Regions from separate parts of the Gardnerella sp. KA00243 genome, predicted to be linked through region 2. Evidence: riboswitches for the same ligand, from Rfam matches in the RefSeq annotation. Region 2 holds a riboswitch; each other region holds the start of a gene.
What was found. Region 2 has a riboswitch for thiamine pyrophosphate ahead of HXT50_RS01750 (hydantoinase/carbamoylase family amidase). Riboswitches for the same ligand answer to the same signal wherever they lie in the genome.

Region 1 (3,125 bases), 430 kb from region 2:
ATAAGCACAGACGTTTGTAAAATATCACTATTATTGGCGTAAGATTGCTCGTCACTAAGAGCGCAAAGAACTGAATTTTCGCTTTCAAAATCGCTAATACCAAGCTCATCTAAACGAGCGAGCATATCGCGCAATTGATGCATAAAAGCGTTGTTAATATCGAAACTATCTGCCAAAAATTCTGGAGACGAAGAAGCTGCTTGAGCAGCCTGAGTTGTTGAAGGCGCGGAAGTGTTAGAAGTGGCGGAAGTATTAGAAACTGCGCAAGTTAATGGAATAACCCATTGAGACGTTTCAAAATAATCCTTAAAAAGCGCGCATATATTGCAATCACCATTATCTCCACACATAACATGCTCAATGTGTGCGCGCAAAACTTTACGAAGCAAAGAATCCTGCTCAGCACCATTTAGCAGCTTAGGCGAAGGCTCATTCTTTAACTTACAGCAAGCAGAAATGATATTAAAAGCTAAAGAAGCCAAAGTGCCAACTGGACGAGACTGCTTACTCACACCAATTTGACGAATAATAATATTGTCAATTTTTGAAGCAAGAACACGATTTTGCACAGCCATCGCAGTAACATTATGCGACCAACGCTTATAGCCGGAAATTGCTGCGCGCACAGCAAACTGCGTTTTACCAGTATTCGGCGCACCATACACAAGCAACGCATTAGTCACATTGCCAGAAGAATTGCGTAACGTACCGTCAAATAATGCTTGTAATGCAGTATCCTCACTCATACGCTTAATTCTAGCAATTAGGCAATAGTGGCGCGCAACAATACTATTCTTTTAATATTGCACGAGCGCGAGCATCCTTAAGCGCAAGAAATACACTGCCGACACCAATAAAAATAAGAGTAAACACAATTAACAAATACGCAACACCAACGCCCAAAGTAGTGGCATTAAAAGTTTGCGGTGCAAAGCCGAACCAGCCGGCAGGAGCGCCATAATTGAGGAAATTATAAGGCGCGCGCATTGCATGAACACCCCAACGAACACCAGCAAACTCGCTAAGCATAGCAGCATAAGCAACATAAGCAAGAGGCGGAACAGTAGAAACATACAAATGTGCGCGAGTAGAGCGGAAACGATAATCAAAAAGCACAAAATCAGCGATTGCAAGAAGCGGCGCAACTGCGTGAACGCAAAGGCTGCTGCATCCGTTATTCATGTAAGCGCCGACAAAACCAAGCTTATTGGTAGGTGCTAAGAAACACAGGTACAAAGTGAATGTGACAGCAATTGAGATGGTCATCATGAATTTGAAAATGTACCAAGCGTTGGATTTTGAGTCGAACCATGCGCAAGATGCTGCGAAATCTTGCTGGGAGGCGGAAACTGGCTGCGCTGCTAAATCTACAGAATTACGAGCACGCATAAACGCAGCTGTATCAAGCAAAAGCGATCCAGCAAGAGCTACGCAAATCATAAGGTTAGAAAGATTCGTAAAATAAGTGAAGGTCATTAAGCCTTCCCACGAAGCAGCCATACCATAAACAGATGCGATGATTGCAATCGCGCGTATTGCTGTGCGTGTCGCGTATTCGCGCGCTGTGAGCGGAGTCTTTTGTTCTAGCATGGAATCGTTTGCCATGTTATCTCGCTTTCGTAACTTCTATAATCTACTTTTTATTTACTATATTTATGTTTACACAGTTGAAAGCAAAAATATGTAGAAGAAGTTGCAAAAATGCGGCGCGATTTTTGTAGATTCCTGCAAGTGCTGCAAAACAAGCAAAATGAGACACTAACGCAAAAGAGCGTAAGTCATGAACAAAAGATATAGTCGAAGGATGGTTCGGAGTGCGCAATTGCAACAAATTGTGAAGTCAAGCGCTGAGATTACATCCGTAAAACCTGATCTAGATAGTGCTAGCGAAGGGAAACATTATGACAACATGCAACACTGAAAAAACAAATACCTGCAACGAAGCAAACGAATACTGCACAAGCTCAACAACGCAAGTCGACACATGCTTCTCTGTACGCGCACGCCGACGTATGTTCCTTAACGACGTGCGTCAATGCATCGAACGTGTGCGCACACAGCAGCCACTCACCCATTGCATCACGAACGTAATCGTGCAAGACATTACAGCCAACGCACTGCTCGCTGCAGGAGCATCGCCAATTATGGTAACCGATCCAGAAGAAGCGCATGCACTTGCGCAAATTGCCACAGGCGTGCTCATAAACGTTGGCACATTCCATCAGCCAGAAACTTCCGAATACATGCGCGCAGCTGTTGAAGGATGCGAAAAAGCTGATACTCCGTGGGTGCTTGACCCGGTTGGAATCGGCGTTCCAGCACTTGCACCTCGCGCGCGCTTTGTACACGAAATTATTAAGCACCACCCTACTGTAATTCGTGCAAACGCTTCCGAAATAATGGCACTTGCAGGCAAAGAAAGCAACGGAAAAGGCGTAGATTCTCACGATAACGTAAACGACGCGCTTCAAGCTGCTCGCGAATTAGCTAAAAAATACGGATCCGTAGTGGCAATTTCCGGAGAAAAAGACGCGATTTACGCTCACGGATGTTTAGCTCGCGTAACAGGTGGCCACAAAGCTATGACTAAGGTAGTTGGAACAGGTTGCGCTTTGGGAGCGTTAGTTGCAGCATACGTTGGCGCAAACCCGGAACGTCCGCTCGCAGCAACTGTTGCAGCGCACGTGCACGCAGCAGCGGCTGGAACTTGGGCAGCTCGCCAAACCACAGCTCCAGGCACTTTCCGCACACTGTGGATGGATGCGCTTTCAACTCTTAGCGTAAATGATATGTTTAGTTTGACAAATATTGAGTTTACGGTGGAGCCTGTTGATTGGACACTGTATTTGGTAACGGATCCGCGCATGGGAAATCGCCCGGAAGAAGAAGTTGCAGTAGAGTCAGTTGAAGGCGGAGTTACAGTTGTGCAATTGCGCGATAAGTATTCCAATGACGCTGAAATTTCGGCCAAGGCGAAGAAGTTGCGTCACGCGCTTATTGATTCCGGACACGGCGATGTGCCTGTGTTTATTGACGATCATGTTGATTGCGCAGCTCATCTTGGTTTCAACTTGCACGTTGGGCAAAAGGATACGCCGTTTGTTGAGGCACGAAAGGCGATGCCA
Region 2 (3,125 bases):
GCAAATGTGTTTACATTCGATATGTATAGTGATAGCCTAGCAAAGCCGTGGCGCAAGGGCGGTTTTCCTTTTCGTCCTCTTGACAATGACGCGCCATGGCACTTTAGATCCTTTCTGAATATGTGTGTGATTCCTAGAAGTTATAGCCATTTAGGTTGACTGGAATCGTCTTTTTCACCTATGGGGGGGGGGGTGATCTTAATGCGCGTGTGATCCTCGACAACCAGCTTTCAAGACTGGAACATTAGTCTGAGGAGTACCATTTTCAATATTTTCTTCAAAGGTTGAGTGAAGAAAAGAAAAAGTGTGCGTGTTAATACTGCGTTCACAGTTATAGAAGATAAGAGAGGAGTTAAAAGCTAATGAACATGCAGAAAATTTATTATGACATGGCTGAAAAACTTCGTCCCTATGCTGAGCCATACATGAATGAAGATTGCAAAGAAGCAGCTAGTAATGCTACATGCGCAGGAGAGTCTTATGAAGCATTAGCAGATTACTTAAGTTTTGCATGGGAACAGCAAGATACTCCTTGCAATCTTATTGTTGAAACATACAATCTTATTGACGATGACTATCTTGATTTATATAACGAAATGGCAGATAACTAGGGATCCAACGTCGTCAACATTCTGCAGATTACGACGAAGATGAATAAATCTTATATTAAAAAAACACTTAAAATGAAAATTGCGAGGGACCCCTCGACTAACAATCTGACGTAAACGGCAGCTGCGAGGCCCTCGCGTTATTTTCATTATAGCTTTATTTTTTATAATATCCAATGTAACAAATGATTCAATAAATACTATTGTTCAAAAACGTTTATCTAGAAAAGATACGAAGCTGAATTGCGTTTGCATAGTAGAAAACGGGAAAATTAACTATTACAAAAGAGCTGGTCATTCCCCCAAAACACCACCAAACGACACGCCAAAATAGGCGAGGGCTTGCATTTGTAAATATTTCGGGTATAGTAGTTACTCGTGCTTCGGAGCTGACATTGTTCAGTAAAGTTGCATTGCGGACATAGCTTAGTTGGTAAAGCGCAACCTTGCCAAGGTTGAGACCGCGGGTTCGAGTCCCGTTGTCCGCTCTAGGTCCGATGAGTTATTCGACCTTACGGTGGGTTAGCCAAGCGGTTAGGCAGCGGCCTGCAAAGCCGTATAGATGAGTTCGACTCTCGTACCCACCTCGATTAAGCGGGTTAGCTTAATACACAACCGGGCGGTTGGCGCAGTGGTAGCGCACTTCCCTGACACGGAAGGGGTCACAAGTTCGAACCTTGTATCGCCCACTCGAAAGGATTGCCTTTCACACATAATTAAAAAATTTTGGGTGATTGGCGCAGCGGCTAGCGCACTTCCTTCACACGGAAGGGGTCATAGGTTCGATTCCTATATCACCCACAATATGTTCGCAGTGTAGAAGCACTGCGTTTTTTGTTATCTGGCTATTTTTTATTTCCTAACTTACATATGAAAATTTTTTGCAGCCGAACATACCTGCAACCACAAATGGAAGCAATATCTCATATCAGTCAACAAATCAACCAATCAACCAGCCAGTCAATCAATCAACCAATCATTTCTTCACAGAAACACACATACTAATGTTCATTTTGAGTTCATTTAATATCGTGCTATACTCGTCCGAGTACAAGTGAAAATTGCAGGGGTACTGGAAACAGTTGAGAAACACCCTTTGAACCTGTTTTGTTAAGACATGCGTAGGGAGCAATTACAATAAGTGATTTCTTTCTGTCACGATTTTCGTGACATCTTGCGTTGCCACAAAGTAGTAGCAATTACACGAGTATCAACTAAACAATTAAAAAAAGATTTAAAAAACAATTAAAAACTAAAAACCAAACACCAAAACCAAAAAAATATCCGCCTGAATGTCACTTTTGGGAAAACTTGCACAAGTGAGGAGGAATACTGCACATGATCGATAGCAGCATAAGTGCTGAAACTATAGAATCGGCCATAAGCTGGCTTGCAGGATTCACAGAAAAACCAGGAGAACAAGGAGTTACTCGACCTCTTTACACAAAATCTTGGAAACAGGCTCTTTTTGCTCTTCGTCAACGATTTGAAAAACTCGGTATGACTGTGGAATTCGACCAAGTTGGAAACCTAATTGCAACTGTTGAAGGATGCGAAAAACCAGAAAGCATAATAGCTTGCGGATCGCATATTGACACAGTTTCAAGAGGAGGTCGTTTTGACGGCCAACTTGGAATAGTTGCAGCCTATTTAGCAATTAAGAATTTACTTACTAGATATGGAAAGCCAAAGAAAAGTCTTCGCATTATCTGCTTAGCAGAAGAGGAAGGCTCACGTTTCCCATACGTATTCTGGGGTTCAAAGAATTTCTTCGGGCTAGCCAAAAAAGAGGACGTAGAAAATATTTGCGACAGTGAAGGTGTTCCTTTCGAAACAGCAATGCGTGAAGCTGGGTTCAATTATCAAACAACTCAACCTAAGTTCGCAAATCTTGAAGCCTGGATTGAGCTACACATTGAGCAGGGACCAACGCTTTACAGCAATCACGAAGATTTAGGTATTATCACTAGCATTGCCGGTCAGCACCGTTGGGATATTCATCTTAAAGGCGTACAAAATCACGCTGGCACAACAATGATGTCCTACAGGCACGATGCAGTAGATTGCATGTCTCATATAATCGCCAAGAATCTTGACAAAGCCAAGCAAGCAGGCGACCCACTGGTACTTACTTTCGGTAGAATCAGCGTAGTTCCAAATCAAGTAAATATTGTTCCTGGAGAAGTTACTTTTTCAATGAACTGCCGTCATACAGATAAAGCTTTTCTTGATAAATTCTTGCAGGAACTCGACGAGGATATTCACGAAACTGCCAAGTCTTATGGCATTACAGCGCAGATCGATAAGTGGATGTCTGACGATCCTACACCACTTAGCGACGATATTATTAATCTTTTGAAAGATCAAGCTAATAAGCAAGGTTATGCGTACAGAGTCATGCATTCAGGTGCTGGTCAAGATACGCAAATTTTTGCTCCGTTTGTAAAATCCGGAATGATTTTTGTTCCTTCAAAAGATGGTATTAGTCACGCTCCAGAAGAGTACACAGATCCGCAA
Region 3 (3,125 bases), 140 kb from region 2:
ATTCGCGCGTTGTGTGAATATCGTTACCGGTGGAAAGATCCATAACGGTATCCGCACCCCACTTCGTGGCCCACGTAAGCTTTTCTACTTCTTCGTCAATAGACGACGTAACAGCAGAATTACCCATGTTTGCGTTGAGCTTAGTTAAGAAGCGTGAGCCAATAATCATAGGCTCAGCTTCAGGATGGTTAATATTGCAAGGAATTACAGCGCGTCCTGCTGCAATTTCTTCTCGAACTAGCTCTACATCGCAATTTTCGCGCGTTGCAACGTATTGCATTTCCGGAGTAGTAATTCCGTGACGAGCGTACCACATTTGCGTAATCGGATGATCTGCGCCCTTCATTGGCTTATGCGTGCGACCACGCCATTCTTTAGAAGCTTTGCCTCGCTTAATTGCGCGCTTGCCGTCGTCTTGAAGATTGCGCCTGCGACCCTCATATTCCACAACGTCACCGCGGTCGCGAATCCAGTCAAGTCGAAGCGGAGCCAAGCCTTCCTTCGGATCGCACTTTGGACCTTCAGTATTGTAATCCTTAAAAGGCGGGTTAGGACCTACGCCAGGAGTATCCGAAAGCTTAATTTCCGTATAAGGAACTTCCAAATCGTAAGAACCATATTCATACTCAAAATGAACTGGAGTTGTTTTGCGAATATGAGCTTTATCGCGCTGAGTGCAACCACGAGCTGCAATGTCAACTCGCTGTTGTTTAGCTAATTTCGCAGCATCCTTTGCTTCTTTAGCGTTAATAAAAGTTGGTTTCTTTTCTTGAGTTTCTGAAGATTTTGATTCAGAATTTTCTGCAACTATTACTCGCTTAGCGTAGCCGTGCTTTTCTTCGCCTCGCACAGCTTTCCAATGTTCAACAAACTCACGCATAGTTGATTCTGGTGTTTCTGAAGAATACAGTGCTTCAGAAACGAACCATCCTGCAGCCTTAGTGTGAGCGATTGTATCGATATCGTCGAGCGCAGTTCTTCCGCCAACTAGAACTGGGAAATCACTTGCGGAACAAATCGTATTAATTTTCGCTTCGTCCAGCGTTGTGTGGTTTGCTTCCAATTCGTAAGCGGCAGTAGTGCTTTCGCATCCTTCTTCAGGATTGTGCATTGCTGTTACGCAAATGTAATCAATGCATCCATCTGGCAGTTCGTTTATTACTTTAACTAAGCTTTCGGTTTCAACAGATAAGCCGATTACAGCATCTTCGCCAAGAAGTGCGCGAGCCTCTCTAGGCTCCATGTCGCTTTGTGCTAAATGCACTCCGTCAACTTTGATGCTTTGATTGCGAGCTTGCCAAACGACATCAACACGTTCATCGATAACAAAAGTTACAGAATCGCATTTGTTATTGTCTTCGATGATTTGTGCAATATCGCGTGCAATAGTAGTGATTTCTTTAGCGTTTTCATTGTTGCAATGAAGACGAATAAAAGTCGCTCCAGCGCGCAAAGCATCATCGACAATATCTGTAAGTGGACGATTATTACAAGCTTGTGGGTCTGCAATAAAGCAGGCACTTAGATTAAATTGATTACGCATTGATGCGTACGGATAATTCGATGTCATACTAAAATCGTTGCTCCCTACGTTGTATTAACTAACAGGTTCGAAGGGTTAGGCAAATTAATACCATCTCAGCCTTCTTTCGAAAGCACCCCTGCAAAATGTCGAATTACCAGTAAGTTTACACGATTATGTGCATTTAATTGGTGGTGGGTATGTTGCGAAATTCTTTAGCGTTCGTGATGATTGATTGCGCGTGAAATAAAATCTCCCAAGCTTTGCACAATCTGCACGAGGATAATGCAAAGAATAACAGCCACTGTCATCACATCGTATTGATAGCGCTGGTATCCGTATCGTATTGCAATATCTCCGAGTCCGCCTGCGCCAACTGTTCCAGCCATTGCGGAGAATCCAAAAAGCGTAATAAATGTAAGCGCAGCTCCGCGAATTAGCGAAGGTAAAGCTTCCCACAGCAACACTTTGCAAACAATTTGCAATTTGCTTGCTCCAAAGCTTTGTGCTGCTTCAATTAAGCTTCCGTCAACTTCGGCTAAAGATTGTTCAACTACTCTAGCAACGAATGGTGCAGCAGTAATTACCAGTGGCACAATAGCTCCAGGAACTCCCAAAGAAGTGCCAACTATGAGACGAGTAAAAGGAATTATTGCAACTAATAAAATAATAAACGGCACAGAACGCACGATGTTAACAATCCAGCCTAGAACTGCGTTAATTGGCGCGTTAGGGCAAATACCTTTTTTGTTTGATGTAATGAGAAGTACGCCAACTGGAAGTCCAATAAGGTATGCAAAAAGTGTTGCAACTGATGTCATTACGAGTGTGTCTTGCACGCCTTCAATAAGTAAGTCACCGTAGTCGTTAAAAAATTGTGTAGCAGCTTCTAACATTGTTATTTCACCTCATTGGTAAGCGCGTTTGTTTGTGCGTCTGTTGCCTCGTTTGCAAGCGTGTTTGTAGTTTTAGCACGATGATTTTCTTGTTTTTCATCTGCAATAAGAGTTCGCAAAATATCGCTTTGTGGATTTGCAAAAAGCGTATCCGTGTCACCTAATTCCACAATGCGTCCGCCATCAATCATTGCAACTCGGTCGCAAATATTTCGTGCTACAGCCAGCGAATGTGTAATAATAACAAGTGTTACGTTGAGTTCGCGGTTAATTCGGCGCAATAAATCAAGGATTTGCGCAGTAGTTGTGGAGTCCAGTGCGCTTGTTGCTTCATCGCAAAGCATAATCGACGGATTATTCGCCAATGCTCGTGCAATTGCTACGCGCTGCTGCTGTCCGCCTGAAAGTTGGCTAGGGTAGCGGTTTGCAAAATCTTTTAAACCAACTAAGTCAAGCAAGTAGTTTGCGCGTTCTTCTCGTTCCTTTTTTGCAGTGTGATTTAACTCTAATGGGAAAGTGACGTTTCGCAATACTGTACGTTGCTGGAAAAGGCTAAAATTCTGGAAAATCATGCCAATATTAGTGCGTACTTTTGCAAGTTCTTTATCTTTTACTTCGCTAATATCATTTCCGTCAACAATAATTTTGCCAGAAGTTGGTCGCTCAAGCAGATTCATGCAACGAACTAGCGAAGACTTTCCTGCACC
Region 4 (3,125 bases), 100 kb from region 2:
TGATATGTGTTTTATAGATATATGGATTAATTTACTTCGTGCAATCCATTACAGAATCTTTCAAATTCTTTGGAGCTTGCTTAATTAAACCATATTTCACGTATTCTTTAGCCTGAGTTTCCATCATTTTCAAACCTTTTTCATCGATTGGGCGAATAGTTGGATTGTCAAACTTTTTAATTTGCTTAATAATAGTTTCGCTTGCTCCGAGCTGCTTGTAAGCGTTTCCAATAACATTGTTTTCTTTATGAGACTTTTTTGCTTCGCGAACAAGAGCCTTGTACATCTTCTTAACAAGATCCGGATGCTTTTGGGCAAAGCTCTTAGAAACAATGTGAATAGTAACATTCATATTGCCGTACTTTTTAGCATTTACAAGCAATTTTGCGCCTGGAGTTGTCATTGCTGCAGCAAGATTCTGATCGAATGAGGAAATTGCATCAATCTGTCCAGAAGTAAATGCTGCCTGGAAGTTCTTAGGGCTCATCTCAACTTTGTTAACTTTAGAAACGTCTAAACCACTTTTATCGAATGCGCGGTGAAGCATGTAATCGCCAGTATCACCGTTGTGAATAATAGCAACTTTCTTTCCGTATAAGTCTTTTAGTGTTTTCACGCCGCTTTTTGCGGATGCAACGATTCCTTGAGAATCACCATTGTAATATTCGAGCGCAAAAGCTACCCATGGTTGTCCTTCAGCAATCAAATCAATGAAGCGTCCGGTTCCAGTAGTTGTAGCATCTGCATTTCCGCTCATAACAGCAGTAAGACCATCGACTGGAGTGTAAGGACCAGTGTAAACTACCTTAGATTTGCCAAATTCGTCTTGAAGGAATTTCTCATTTTTCAAAGTAGTTAAATAATTTGCTGTAGAAAGATAAGCAACTCTCATAGTTCCAGCGTCTTCTTTTGAAGAAGCGCTTGATGATTTTTGTGAGTTTCCGCAAGCTGCAAGAGATACAGTTGCACAAGCAGCGCAGATTAATGCAATAATGCTCTTTTTAGAAAATCGCATTTTTAAATTAGCCATGATATACAGCTCCTTTTGTTTGTTGTTTTGTTTATCTGTTGTTTGTTTGGTTGTTATTATTTGGTTGTTGATTCTAAATATTGACTGATTCTTAAAAAGCAATTTAATGCATTTTAAAAAGTAGTTAACTTTAGAAAAATGTTGATACTACTAGATTATTGGCGTGATTTTCTATCTAATCTGCGTTCGGGTATAAGAAGATACTCTAATATGTTTGCAGTAAGCTCAGATCCAAGACCTGCAATTGCGTACATAATAACGCATGCCATCATTTGATCTGGCCTAAAGAATTCTTGCGCTCTTGAAAGAATGTATCCAATTCCAATAGAAGAATTGACTGTTTCGCAAGTCACTAATGCAACCCATGCTACAGATATTGCAAATCGCAAACCTGTCATAAAACTTGGAAGTGTACCGCGAAGCAAAATAGATATAAAAATAGTAGATTTTTTAACGTGATAAACCTGTGCTAATTCGAGAAGTTTCGGATCAATATTACGCACTCCGTCGCGAATATTAACGTACATAGGTCCAAAAACGCCAACAGCTATAAGCGCTATTTTCATCGTTTCATCTATTCCGAGGAAAATTATTAATATTGGAGCTAAAGCCGGGAATGGAATTGACCTCAACATGTGGCTTGGTTTATCAACTACAATATTGCCAAGCTTACTGCCTCCCGCAAGTATGCCTGCAGGAACAGCAAAAATAATTCCTAACAAAAGTCCTAAAAGAACTCGTAAAATACTTATTCCTAAGGATTTTAATAATATGCCTTCGTTGTTTAAATCAATAAAAGCTTGTATTACTTCATATGGGGATGGCAAAGAACGGTCTTCGATTGGAGAAAGAGTTGTAAAAAACCACAAAACCAAAATGAGGATGGTTGAAATCCACACTTTACACGAAGATACCGCTTTAAATGCAATCTTCAATATGTTTTTCGCTTTATTAGGCGAACTGTAAGTCATGCGACAATCCCTTCGATAGTTTTAGCTATATCAGGTTCAACGAGTGTATTCTCAGCGCAACACTGTATGTATTGTTGTTTGGCACGATGTAGTTGCGCACCCCGTGTCTGTGGTCATTATCTCCCAAGGGTATGGACATGTATATTTGAAATCGATATTTATAAACGATATTGCTTAAAAATATACAATTGGCTCATATGACTCGAATTAAATCAAAATATTGTGAACGTTCACGGCATAAATACGCTGGTACTCAATATAACGTCCATAAAACGCACTAATCTTGGAAGAGTCATCACAACCCATAGGTATAAAGGAGTAGTTGTGGCAGCTATTGAAAGCGTATATGCACGCGAAATTTTGGATTCTCGTGGAAATCCTACTGTTCAGGTTTATTTGGAGACCGAAGATGGCGCTCAGGGTATTGGTTTAGTGCCTTCTGGTGCTTCTACTGGTGAGGCTGAAGCTTGGGAACGTCGCGATGGCGACAAGTCCCGTTATCAAGGCAAGGGCACGTTGGAAGCTGTTAAGGCTGTCAACGAGGTAATCGCACCTAAGGTTATTGGCATGGATGCCACCGATCAGCGCGCTCTTGATGAGACGATGATTGAGCTTGATGGCACGCCAAACAAGGGCAAGCTTGGTGCTAACGCAATTCTCGGCGTTTCCCTCGCTGCTCTCTACGCTGCTGCTGAGTCTGCTCAGCTTCCGTTGTACCGCTACATTGGCGGCACCAATGGTCACATTCTTCCAGTTCCAAACATGAACATCATGAACGGTGGTGCTCACGCTGATTTCGCAACCGATATTCAGGAGTATATGATTTCTCCTTACGGTTTCGCGACCTACAGCGATGCTTTGCGCGCTGGTGTTGAGGTTTATCACACCTTGAAGAATGTTTTGAAGAAGGAAGGCTTGGCTACTGGTCTTGGTGACGAAGGTGGCTTCGCTCCAAAGATGAAGTCCAACGAGGATTCCTTGAAGTACATCATGGATGCAATCGAAGCCGCTGGCTATGAGCCAGGCAAGCAGATTGGTATTTCTCTTGACGTTGCTTCTTCTGAGTTCTACAACAAGGAAACTGGTAAGTATCGTTTCGATGGCGAAGAGCGCGAATCTGCTTA

Region 1: linked by a shared signal. The riboswitch ahead of thiM (hydroxyethylthiazole kinase) and the one ahead of HXT50_RS01750 (hydantoinase/carbamoylase family amidase) in region 2 are both predicted to bind thiamine pyrophosphate.
Region 3: linked by a shared signal. The riboswitch ahead of thiC (phosphomethylpyrimidine synthase ThiC) and the one ahead of HXT50_RS01750 (hydantoinase/carbamoylase family amidase) in region 2 are both predicted to bind thiamine pyrophosphate.
Region 4: linked by a shared signal. The riboswitch ahead of HXT50_RS01340 (ABC transporter permease) and the one ahead of HXT50_RS01750 (hydantoinase/carbamoylase family amidase) in region 2 are both predicted to bind thiamine pyrophosphate.

What each region holds. Positions count from the first base shown of each region.
Region 1 is NZ_CP058375.1:874,548-877,672, forward strand. It holds gene HXT50_RS03350 (PD-(D/E)XK nuclease family protein) at 1-746, opposite strand, end outside; gene HXT50_RS03355 (hypothetical protein) at 790-1,605, opposite strand; TPP riboswitch at 1,801-1,912, shown strand; gene thiM (hydroxyethylthiazole kinase) at 1,902-3,125, shown strand, end outside.
Region 2 is NZ_CP058375.1:443,682-446,806, forward strand. It holds gene HXT50_RS01725 (hypothetical protein) at 363-611, shown strand; tRNA gene HXT50_RS01730 (tRNA-Gly) at 1,024-1,096, shown strand; tRNA gene HXT50_RS01735 (tRNA-Cys) at 1,125-1,195, shown strand; tRNA gene HXT50_RS01740 (tRNA-Val) at 1,226-1,297, shown strand; tRNA gene HXT50_RS01745 (tRNA-Val) at 1,337-1,409, shown strand; TPP riboswitch at 1,664-1,753, shown strand; gene HXT50_RS01750 (hydantoinase/carbamoylase family amidase) at 1,947-3,125, shown strand, end outside.
Region 3 is NZ_CP058375.1:586,993-590,117, reverse strand. It holds gene thiC (phosphomethylpyrimidine synthase ThiC) at 1-1,570, opposite strand, end outside; TPP riboswitch at 1,568-1,673, opposite strand; gene HXT50_RS02345 (methionine ABC transporter permease) at 1,738-2,418, opposite strand; gene HXT50_RS02340 (methionine ABC transporter ATP-binding protein) at 2,421-3,125, opposite strand, start outside.
Region 4 is NZ_CP058375.1:340,972-344,096, forward strand. It holds gene HXT50_RS01335 (ABC transporter substrate-binding protein) at 32-1,030, opposite strand; gene HXT50_RS01340 (ABC transporter permease) at 1,186-2,001, opposite strand; TPP riboswitch at 1,991-2,115, opposite strand; gene eno (phosphopyruvate hydratase) at 2,326-3,125, shown strand, end outside.